One region of the Heliomicrobium undosum genome, then DNA from elsewhere that is predicted to be linked to it. Evidence: riboswitches for the same ligand, from Rfam matches in the RefSeq annotation. Region 1 holds a riboswitch; the other holds the start of a gene.
The links. A riboswitch is a leader RNA that binds a small molecule or an ion and turns the genes downstream of it on or off. The one in region 1 is predicted to bind thiamine pyrophosphate.

Region 1 (4,212 bases):
GCCGATGGGGTAGATGGCGATGTTCTGCAGGAAGATCTGGGAGATGCGCGGGTCCAGTTCGCGGCAACTGGCCGCCAGGATGATCTCATGGGCCTGGTAGGGGAGGTAGCCCTTCCGGTAAACCCGATCGGCCACCAAGGCGTCGTACATGTCGGCGATGGCGACGATGCGGGCGTACTCGTGGATCTCCTCGCCTTTCAGTTGGCGCGGGTACCCGGAGCCGTCAAAGCGTTCCTGGTGCTGGAAGGCCACATGGGCGGCCGCCAGGGAAAACTCCGATTGATGACGGATGATCTCGAAGCCGTATTCGCAGTGCCGGCGGATCTCTGTAAACTCCTCCGGGGTCAGACGCCCAGGCTTGTTCAGCACCTCATGGGGGATCAGCATCTTGCCGATATCATGGAGGATGGCGCCGCAGGCGAGGTCGTACAGTTCCAGTTCGTTATATCCCATGGCGATGCCCGTCAATACGGACAGCACACAAACGTTGACTGAATGCCCAAACGTATAGTCGTCAAAGGTGCGGATGTCGGCCACGTGATACATGACATGGCGGTTGCGCAGCACCTCGTCGATGATGGCCGAGGTGGCCGTCTTGACGGCAACCGGTTCGAGACCCTTATCGGCGTGCAGTTGGACCCGGGCGAAGGAGTGGCGGATCGTCTGCACCGCAGCGAGGCGAACCTGCTCGCTGAGGACGTCGGGCACCGTCAGATCGCCGATCACCTGGTCCTTGATCAGCACTGCCGGAACCCCCAGTTCCTTGAGACGGCGGATGAAGGGCGTGGACAGGGTGATACCGGCGCCGAGCAAGGTTCGCCCGTCGGCGCTATAGATGCTGCGCGCCAGGATCATGCCCGGCTCAACAGAGTCGATGGAAACTTTTCTCAACCGGGCCGCCCCCTTCTGTCATGGCGTCGATGCAAAACGGAAGACAAGGGCCTCAACACAAGCACCGTAAAGATTATGTAACGCAAGCCCCGAAACAGGCCCCAAAACAAGCGCCTCTTCGGTTCCGCAGATGGCCCCAAGCCTGTCGGCAGGCGTCAGCAAAGACTTGAGAAAGCTGGGAAAAAAGGTGCAAGAAAAGGTTGGAGTGCCTCTTCTAGGGATCGATTTCAAATATTTCGCCCCCGACAGACAAAAATCCTGCCCGTTTGCGTGGGAAGGTGATAGGAAATCGTGATCTTAACAAAAGGCGCTCCCAATGTTGCCCACCAATAAACCAAGAGCGATGGAGCGGTTCACAGCAATTAGCAAATGATGCTTTGACTATGGCGGGGCCGATTTGGATGGGAAAAGGAATATCCCTGTTCTTGTCGAATAGAACCAATAGCAGGCAATCGCCAACTTCATAAGGTTTACCGCTAGGGGAGCCTGGACGATGCCCGGGCTGAGAGGGCGCCGGCGACAGCGGCGTCGACCCTTTGCACCTGATCTGGAGGAATGCCAGCGGAGGAAAGCGGATAACGCGAGTTTTTAGCGCGCGTATTCCCTTCCTGAATTCGGGAAGGGATTTCTTTATCCGCGCAGGGCAGAATCAAACGAGGAGGAGAATCGCAATGCAGCGAGGCAGACATTATGGAACGCAGATGGAAAGGGCTCTGCGAGGGGAAATCACGCCCGAGATGGTTCAGGTGGCCGAATCGGAGGGGTGGCAACCGGAAGCGCTGATGGCGGAGATCGCCGCCGGGCGGATCGTCATTCCGGCCAACAACCGCCGTCCCCGCGAGTCCTACTGCGGTGTGGGCCGGGGCCTGCGGACGAAGGTCAACGCCAACATCGGCACCTCGAAGGGAACATCGGGCATCGAGTTTGAAAAGCGCAAGCTGGACATCAGCATCGAGTGCGGCGCAGACGCTGTGATGGACCTGAGCACCGGTCCCGACATCGACGGCGTGCGCCGGGCGCTCATCGACGGCTGCCCCATCGCCTTCGGCACCGTGCCCATCTACCAGGCCACCGTGGAGGCCCAGGAGATGAAGGGCGCCATCATCAACATGACCGAGGAGGATATCCTGCGGGGCGTTCAGAAGCAGGCTGAAGATGGCGTCGATTTCATGACCATCCACTGTGGCCTGACGATGGAGGCTGTGGAGCGGTTGCGCAAGCACCCCCGCATCGCCGATATCGTCTCCCGCGGGGGCTCCTTCCTCACCGGTTGGATGCTCCACCACCAGCGCCAGAATCCCTTTTACGCGCAGTTCGATCGCATCCTGGAGATCGCCCAGGAGTATGACATCACCCTGAGCCTCGGTGACGCGCTGCGGCCCGGCTGCATCGCCGACGCTACCGACCGGGGCCAGGTGCAGGAACTGATGATCCTCGGCGAACTGGTCCAGCGCTGCCGCGCCGCCGGCGTGCAGGTGATCGTCGAAGGTCCCGGCCATGTGCCCATGGACCAAGTGGAAATGAACATCAAATTGCAGAAGCGGCTCTGTGAAGAAGCGCCCTTCTACGTGCTCGGGCCCCTCGTCACCGATGTGGCCCCCGGCTATGACCACATCACGTCGGCCATCGGCGGCGCCATCGCGGCGGCAGCCGGCGCCGACTTCCTCTGCTATGTGACGCCGGCGGAGCACCTGGGTCTTCCCGATGAGCAGGATGTCCGCCAGGGCGTCATCGCCTCCCGCATCGCCGGCCATGCCGCTGACCTGGCGAAGGGCATCAAAGGGGCCATGGACTGGGACAAAGCGATGGGCAAAGCCCGCAAGGATCTCGACTGGGGTGAACAGCGCCGTCTGGCGATGGATCCGACGGCCTTTGACAAGCACCCGCACACGCGCGACAAGACCGGCTGCTCCATGTGTGGTCCCTACTGCGCCATGCGCATCGTCAGCGATTACCTGGGGAGACCGGCAGGTTCCTGCTAGCAGTGTACGCCTGTTGTGTGCTTTCTTTGGGGAAGAGTCCGGAGGAGGAATTTCGATGCCTGCCCAGGTTCGCGCTTGCCTGACAGGGAAACTGGCGATCATGCGGGAGAGACGCCCGCTGGTTCACCACCTGACGAACTATGTAACGGTCAATGACTGCGCGAATATGGTCCTGGCGACAGGGGCGTCGCCGGTGATGGCCCATGCGCCGGAAGAGGTGGCCGAACTGGCTTCCATCGCCGGGGCGCTCGTCCTCAACATTGGCACTCTCACCTTGCCATGGATCGAGTCGATGATCGTAGCCGGGAAGGCGGCCAATGCCGCCGGCGCGCCGGTCATCCTCGATCCGGTGGGCGCCGGCGCTACGCGGCTGCGCACCGAATCGTGCCTGCGCATCCTGGAATCAGTGAAGGTGGCTGTCGTCCGGGCGAATGCGGCGGAAGCGGCCGTATTGGCTGGACTGGATGGGGAAGTGAAGGGTGTCGACGCCGTCAGCGGCGATGCCCGCGCTGCCGCTCAGGCGCTGGCACGGCGCTTCGGCGTCGTCGCCGCCGTGACCGGCGTTGTCGATTATGTTTCAGATGGGCAGCGGACCGTGAAGATCGAAAACGGCGACGCCTGGATGGCGCGTCTGACGGGAACAGGGTGCATGGCCTCGTCGGTGACCGGCTGTTTCTGCGCCGTCGAAAAGGCTCCCCTCGCGGCGGCTGCTGCGGCGCTGGCCTTCTACGGGGCAGCCGGGGAGATCGCCGCCGGACGGTCGCCTTTAGAGGAGGCCGGGCCGACTTGGCCGGAACCGCGGGGGCCGATGAGTTTCAAAACGGCTTTCTTTGACGCCGTGTACCGGTTGGATGGTGAGCGGGCCGCGCGGATGGCCAGGGCAAGTGAGTTTTTGAAGTGAAATAATGGGGGGACGATCCCGTGCCGGAGCAAGGCGGAGGGTCGGTGTTTCATTCGGTTTTTCATAAAGACGTCCCCTGGGTCTACTTGGTGACAGACCGGCGCGCCTGTGGCGGCCGGTCCTTTTTCCATCAGGTCGAGGCGGCGCTGCGCGGCGGGGTGAACCTGGTTCAGTACCGGGAGAAGGCGGCGGGAACGCGGCAGATGGTCGAAGAGGCGCGGGCGCTGCGTGATCTCTGCCGCCGCTATGGCGCGCTGTTCGTCATCAACGACCGGCTCGATGTGGCCCTGGCTGTCAATGCCCCGGCCGTTCATCTGGGGCAGGAGGATATGCCGCTGGCAGAGGCGCGGCGCATCCTCGGTCCTGATGTCTGCATCGGTATTTCCGCTTCATCGGTGGAAGAAGCCGTCGCCGCCGAACAGGCCGGGGCCGACTATA
Region 2 (4,212 bases), on a different contig from region 1:
CTTCGATTTTCTACTCGCTTTTCTTCTATTCGCTTACCCTATGAATATCTCTGAGGCGTTCTGATTGATGAACTCCCCTTCCCTTTGATTGCCCTTCTACCGTCTTTTGGTTAGTATAGAGGTTAGCAATGGAAGTTAATATGAACGCGGAAGGCTTTAAAGGGGCATGCATATGGATAATATTATCACTGTTGAACACTTAGTCAAACGGTACAACGATTTTCCGGCTGTCGACGATATATCCTTCTCTGTAAAAAACGGCGAGATCTTCGGATTTCTCGGTCCCAACGGCGCCGGGAAATCGACGACCATCAAGATCCTCTGCACCTTGCTGTCCATCACCTCAGGCAGGGCCGTGTTGAACGGTTTTGATGTGGAGAAAGATCCACTGAAGGTGCGCCAGTCGATCGGTCTCGTCTTTCAGGACTTTTCCCTGGACGACCGCCTGACCGCCATGGAGAACCTCTACTTTCACGGGATGCTCTACAACGTACCCCGGCGCGTGTTGCAAGAGCGGATGGATTCGGTCCTGGAGATGGTCCAACTGACGGACCGGAAAAATGATCTGGTCAAGAAGTATTCGGGAGGCATGAAGCGACGGTTGGAGATCGCCCGGGGCCTGCTCCACTATCCCAAGGTGTTGTTTTTAGATGAGCCGACCATCGGCCTCGATCCCCAGACCCGCACCGCCATCTGGGAACATATCCTGCACCTCCGGGACAGCCTGGGGCTTTGCATCTTCCTGACGACCCACTACATGGACGAGGCGGAGAACTGCGACCGCATCGCCGTCATCGACCATGGGAAGATCATCGCCCTTGATACGCCTGCCAATTTGAAGACATCGACTGTAGGCGGCGATCGGATCACGCTGACTGCTGACGATAACGGGTTTATGGCGGAGGAATTAAAAAACCGCTTCGGCTTGGAAGCGGTCCTTCAGGACGATAGGTTGAGTTTTCAGGTCGATCAGGGTGATTCGTTTATTCCGCGACTTGTTGCGGCCTATCCCGAGCGGGTGAAGGCAATCAGCCTCCATGAGCCTACCCTGGACGATGTATTTTTGGCATTGACGGGCCGGGGGATTCGGGATGAGTTTTTAAGTGATGGGGATAGGTTTCGGCAGCGGAGGTTGAGGAGGAGACGGTAATCGCCTTTATTGAACATGCTGCCCTTAATTTGATTAGGGCAAATAAAAATCAATCGCCGCATTTTCATCAGCAGTCCAACAACTACTTATATTCTTCCTCTGACATGAAACGAAGGCATCATATCCTAGATATTCTTTGGTTTTTTGTAAGTTTTTCTCGGTTACATTAGTTTTGTATACATAATTATCTCTCCATCCACAGAAATATTTTTTCTCTGATTCTTCGACGTTTGTTTTGTAAATGGCTATTTCGTGTGATTTTGGATAATTGTTTTTGTTGGCAAATTTAGGTATGTTGTTATTAAAATGCTCAAAGAATTTATTTGTGGAGAAGGAATTACTTGGGTCATAGTTTAGATTTAATACCCTGCATAGTTCAGCATATTTTTCACCTAAAAATGTGTTGATATTAAAGCCTTTTTCCACCGTTAATTCAAAATAGAAGTTCTTTGCTTTTACTCCGAACATGAGTTTATAAGGTTCTTCATCAATAAAAAAGAAAACATCGAATACTACCCGATTGAAAGAAAATTCAAATTTGTAACGTTTAATTTGTTGTTTAATCATATCTTTATGCAGATCGACCAGCCCGGTTAATTTCATTTGAAACCGCTCCTTTTTCACACTTTTTAGTACCTTTCATCCTTGAAAATCACTTATTATTTATATGACTTCCACTAGTTCCTCCCTTCTTGTTTATAGGCTTATTATTTCATGCTAATCAAGTCACGAAAATCTTTTTGGTTGATTTTGTAGCAATTCGCCACAAATCATCCGTAAGTCTATGCTTGGGTTTATTAAGCTAACGTAGTACTGTTCTTGTGCTAAGTTGCGGAGAGATGAGGTTTAACTTGGCGGAGCACTTGTGAGAACGTCGAAAATCATATAGAAAGGAAATATACCGTCTACACCCGCTTGCTCCTGCCTGTTTTTCGGCGTATAATCGTTTTGTCACCAAAGATTGTCGCCATAGATTTTTAATGTTCAAAAAATAAACTGCACACTTGCTAGGGGTGCCGCCGCACGGCTGAGAGAGAAGGTCCCTTCTCAACCCTTTGAACCTGACCTGGGTCATACCAGCGGAGGGAAGCAATCGGAAGCGCCTAACCTATCGCTTTCTGAACGGCTTGCCCCTTGCGGCAAGCCGTTTGTTGTTGCTTTTTTGTGTTGTGGAAAGGAGTGCCCCCATGCGCGCCACTGTCAACGGCGTCCCGGTGGAACTGCCGGGCGCTACGCCCTTGCTCGCCTTTTTGGCGGAGCGCAAGCTGGACCCCGCCGTCGTCGTGATCGAATACAACGGCCAGATCCTGCACCGGGATCGCTGGCCCGACACCTGCATCAGCGACGGCGACACCCTCGAAATCCTGTCATTCGTTGGAGGAGGTTGAACCATGGATCGATTGGTCATCGGCGGGCGGGAACTGAAAAGCCGCCTATTCATCGGCAGCGGCAAATTCGCGGACGAGCGCATCATCGGCGACATCGTCGCCCAGACAGGCGTGGAGGTCGTCACGGTGGCCCTGCGGCGCGTCAGCCTCTCCGGCGACGGTGAAAACATCCTGCATTGCATCCCCAAAGAGTGTGTCCTGTTGCCCAACACCTCCGGGGCCCGGACGGCGGAAGAGGCCATCCGCATCGCCCGCCTAGCCCGCGCCGCCGGCTGCGGCAACTGGGTGAAGATTGAGGTCATCTCCGACAACAAGTACCTGCTGCCGGACAACAACGAGACGATCAAAGCGACCCGCGTCCTCGCTGAGGAGGGCTTTGTTGTCCTCCCCTACATGCACCCCGACCTCTACGCCGCCAAGGAACTGGAGCGGGCCGGAGCCGCCGCTGTCATGCCCCTCGGCGCCCCCATCGGCACTAACCGGGGCTTAAAGACGAAGGAGATCGTCCGCATCCTCATCGAGGAGTGCAGCGTCCCTGTCATCGTCGACGCCGGCATCGGCAAGCCCTCCGAAGCAGCGGAAGCCATGGAGATGGGTGCTGCCGCCTGCCTCGTCAACACGGCCATCGCCACCGCCGGCGATCCCCTCGTCATGGCGCGCGCCTTCAGCCAGGCCGTTGAGGCCGGCCGCCTCGCCTATTTGGCCCAGCCGGGCGAAACGACCGAATACGCCCGGGCTAGTTCGCCCTTGACGGGCTTTTTGGGGAGTTAAGGTCCATGCACTCTTTTTATGAACAGATCGAGGCTTACGCCAGCTTTGACTTCGCCGGTTTTCTGGAGCGCGTCACCCCACGGCAGGTCGATCTTGTCCTGAAAAAGGACTTCCTTTCTCCCCTCGACTTTTTGGCGCTGCTCTCCCCCGCCGCCTCGGAACGCTTGGAGGCGATAGCCCAAAAGGCCCACCGCCTGACGCGCCAGCACTTTGGCCGCGTCATCCAACTGTACACGCCCATCTACCTCGCCAATCACTGTGTCAACCGCTGCCTTTACTGCAACTTCAACCACCGCAACGACATCCAGCGACGGCAATTGACGGAGGCAGAGATCGAAGGGGAAGCGGAAGCCATCGCCGCCACGGGGCTGCGGCAAATCCTCCTGCTCACCGGTGAAAAACCGGGCAAGGATGCCCTCGACTACCTGATCCGCGCCGTAGACATTGTCCATCGTCACTTCACCGCCGTCGGGATTGAAGTCAACCCGATGGATGTGGAGGAATACCGCCGCCTGGCTGCAGCCGGTGTGGACAGCCTCACCATCTACCAGGAGGTCTATGACCGGGCCGTCTACGACCGCCTTCACCCCGCCGGGCCAAAAAAAGACTACCGCTGGCGTCTCGACGGGCCGCAGCGCGGTTGTCAGGCCGGCTTCCGTGCCGTCAACATCGGCGCCTTGCTGGGTCTCAACCACTGGCCGTCAGAAGCCTTTTTCACGGGTCTCCACGCCAGTTACCTGCAAAACAAATACCTCGGGACAGAGATCGGCATCGCCGTCCCCCGCATCAAGGCCGGCCCCGGCAGCTATCAGCCGGAAGCGCCCGTGGCGGACCGCGACCTCGTCCAGATCCTGCTCGCCTTCCGCCTCTTCATGCCCCGCGCCGGTATCACCTTGTCCACAA

Region 2: it holds a riboswitch for thiamine pyrophosphate, as region 1 does, so the genes downstream of both, thiS (sulfur carrier protein ThiS) here and thiC (phosphomethylpyrimidine synthase ThiC) in region 1, are expected to answer to the same signal.

What each region holds. Positions count from the first base shown of each region.
Region 1 covers NZ_WXEY01000012.1:76,913-81,124, forward strand. Annotated here, with positions in the region: gene GTO91_RS11705 (HD-GYP domain-containing protein) at 1-891, opposite strand, end outside; TPP riboswitch at 1,360-1,478, shown strand; gene thiC (phosphomethylpyrimidine synthase ThiC) at 1,563-2,873, shown strand; gene thiM (hydroxyethylthiazole kinase) at 2,929-3,774, shown strand; gene thiE (thiamine phosphate synthase) at 3,819-4,212, shown strand, end outside.
Region 2 covers NZ_WXEY01000003.1:105,724-109,935, reverse strand. Annotated here, with positions in the region: gene GTO91_RS04310 (ATP-binding cassette domain-containing protein) at 173-1,150, shown strand; gene GTO91_RS04305 (DUF6037 family protein) at 1,184-1,753, opposite strand; TPP riboswitch at 2,150-2,255, shown strand; gene thiS (sulfur carrier protein ThiS) at 2,338-2,538, shown strand; gene GTO91_RS04295 (thiazole synthase) at 2,542-3,309, shown strand; gene thiH (2-iminoacetate synthase ThiH) at 3,315-4,212, shown strand, end outside.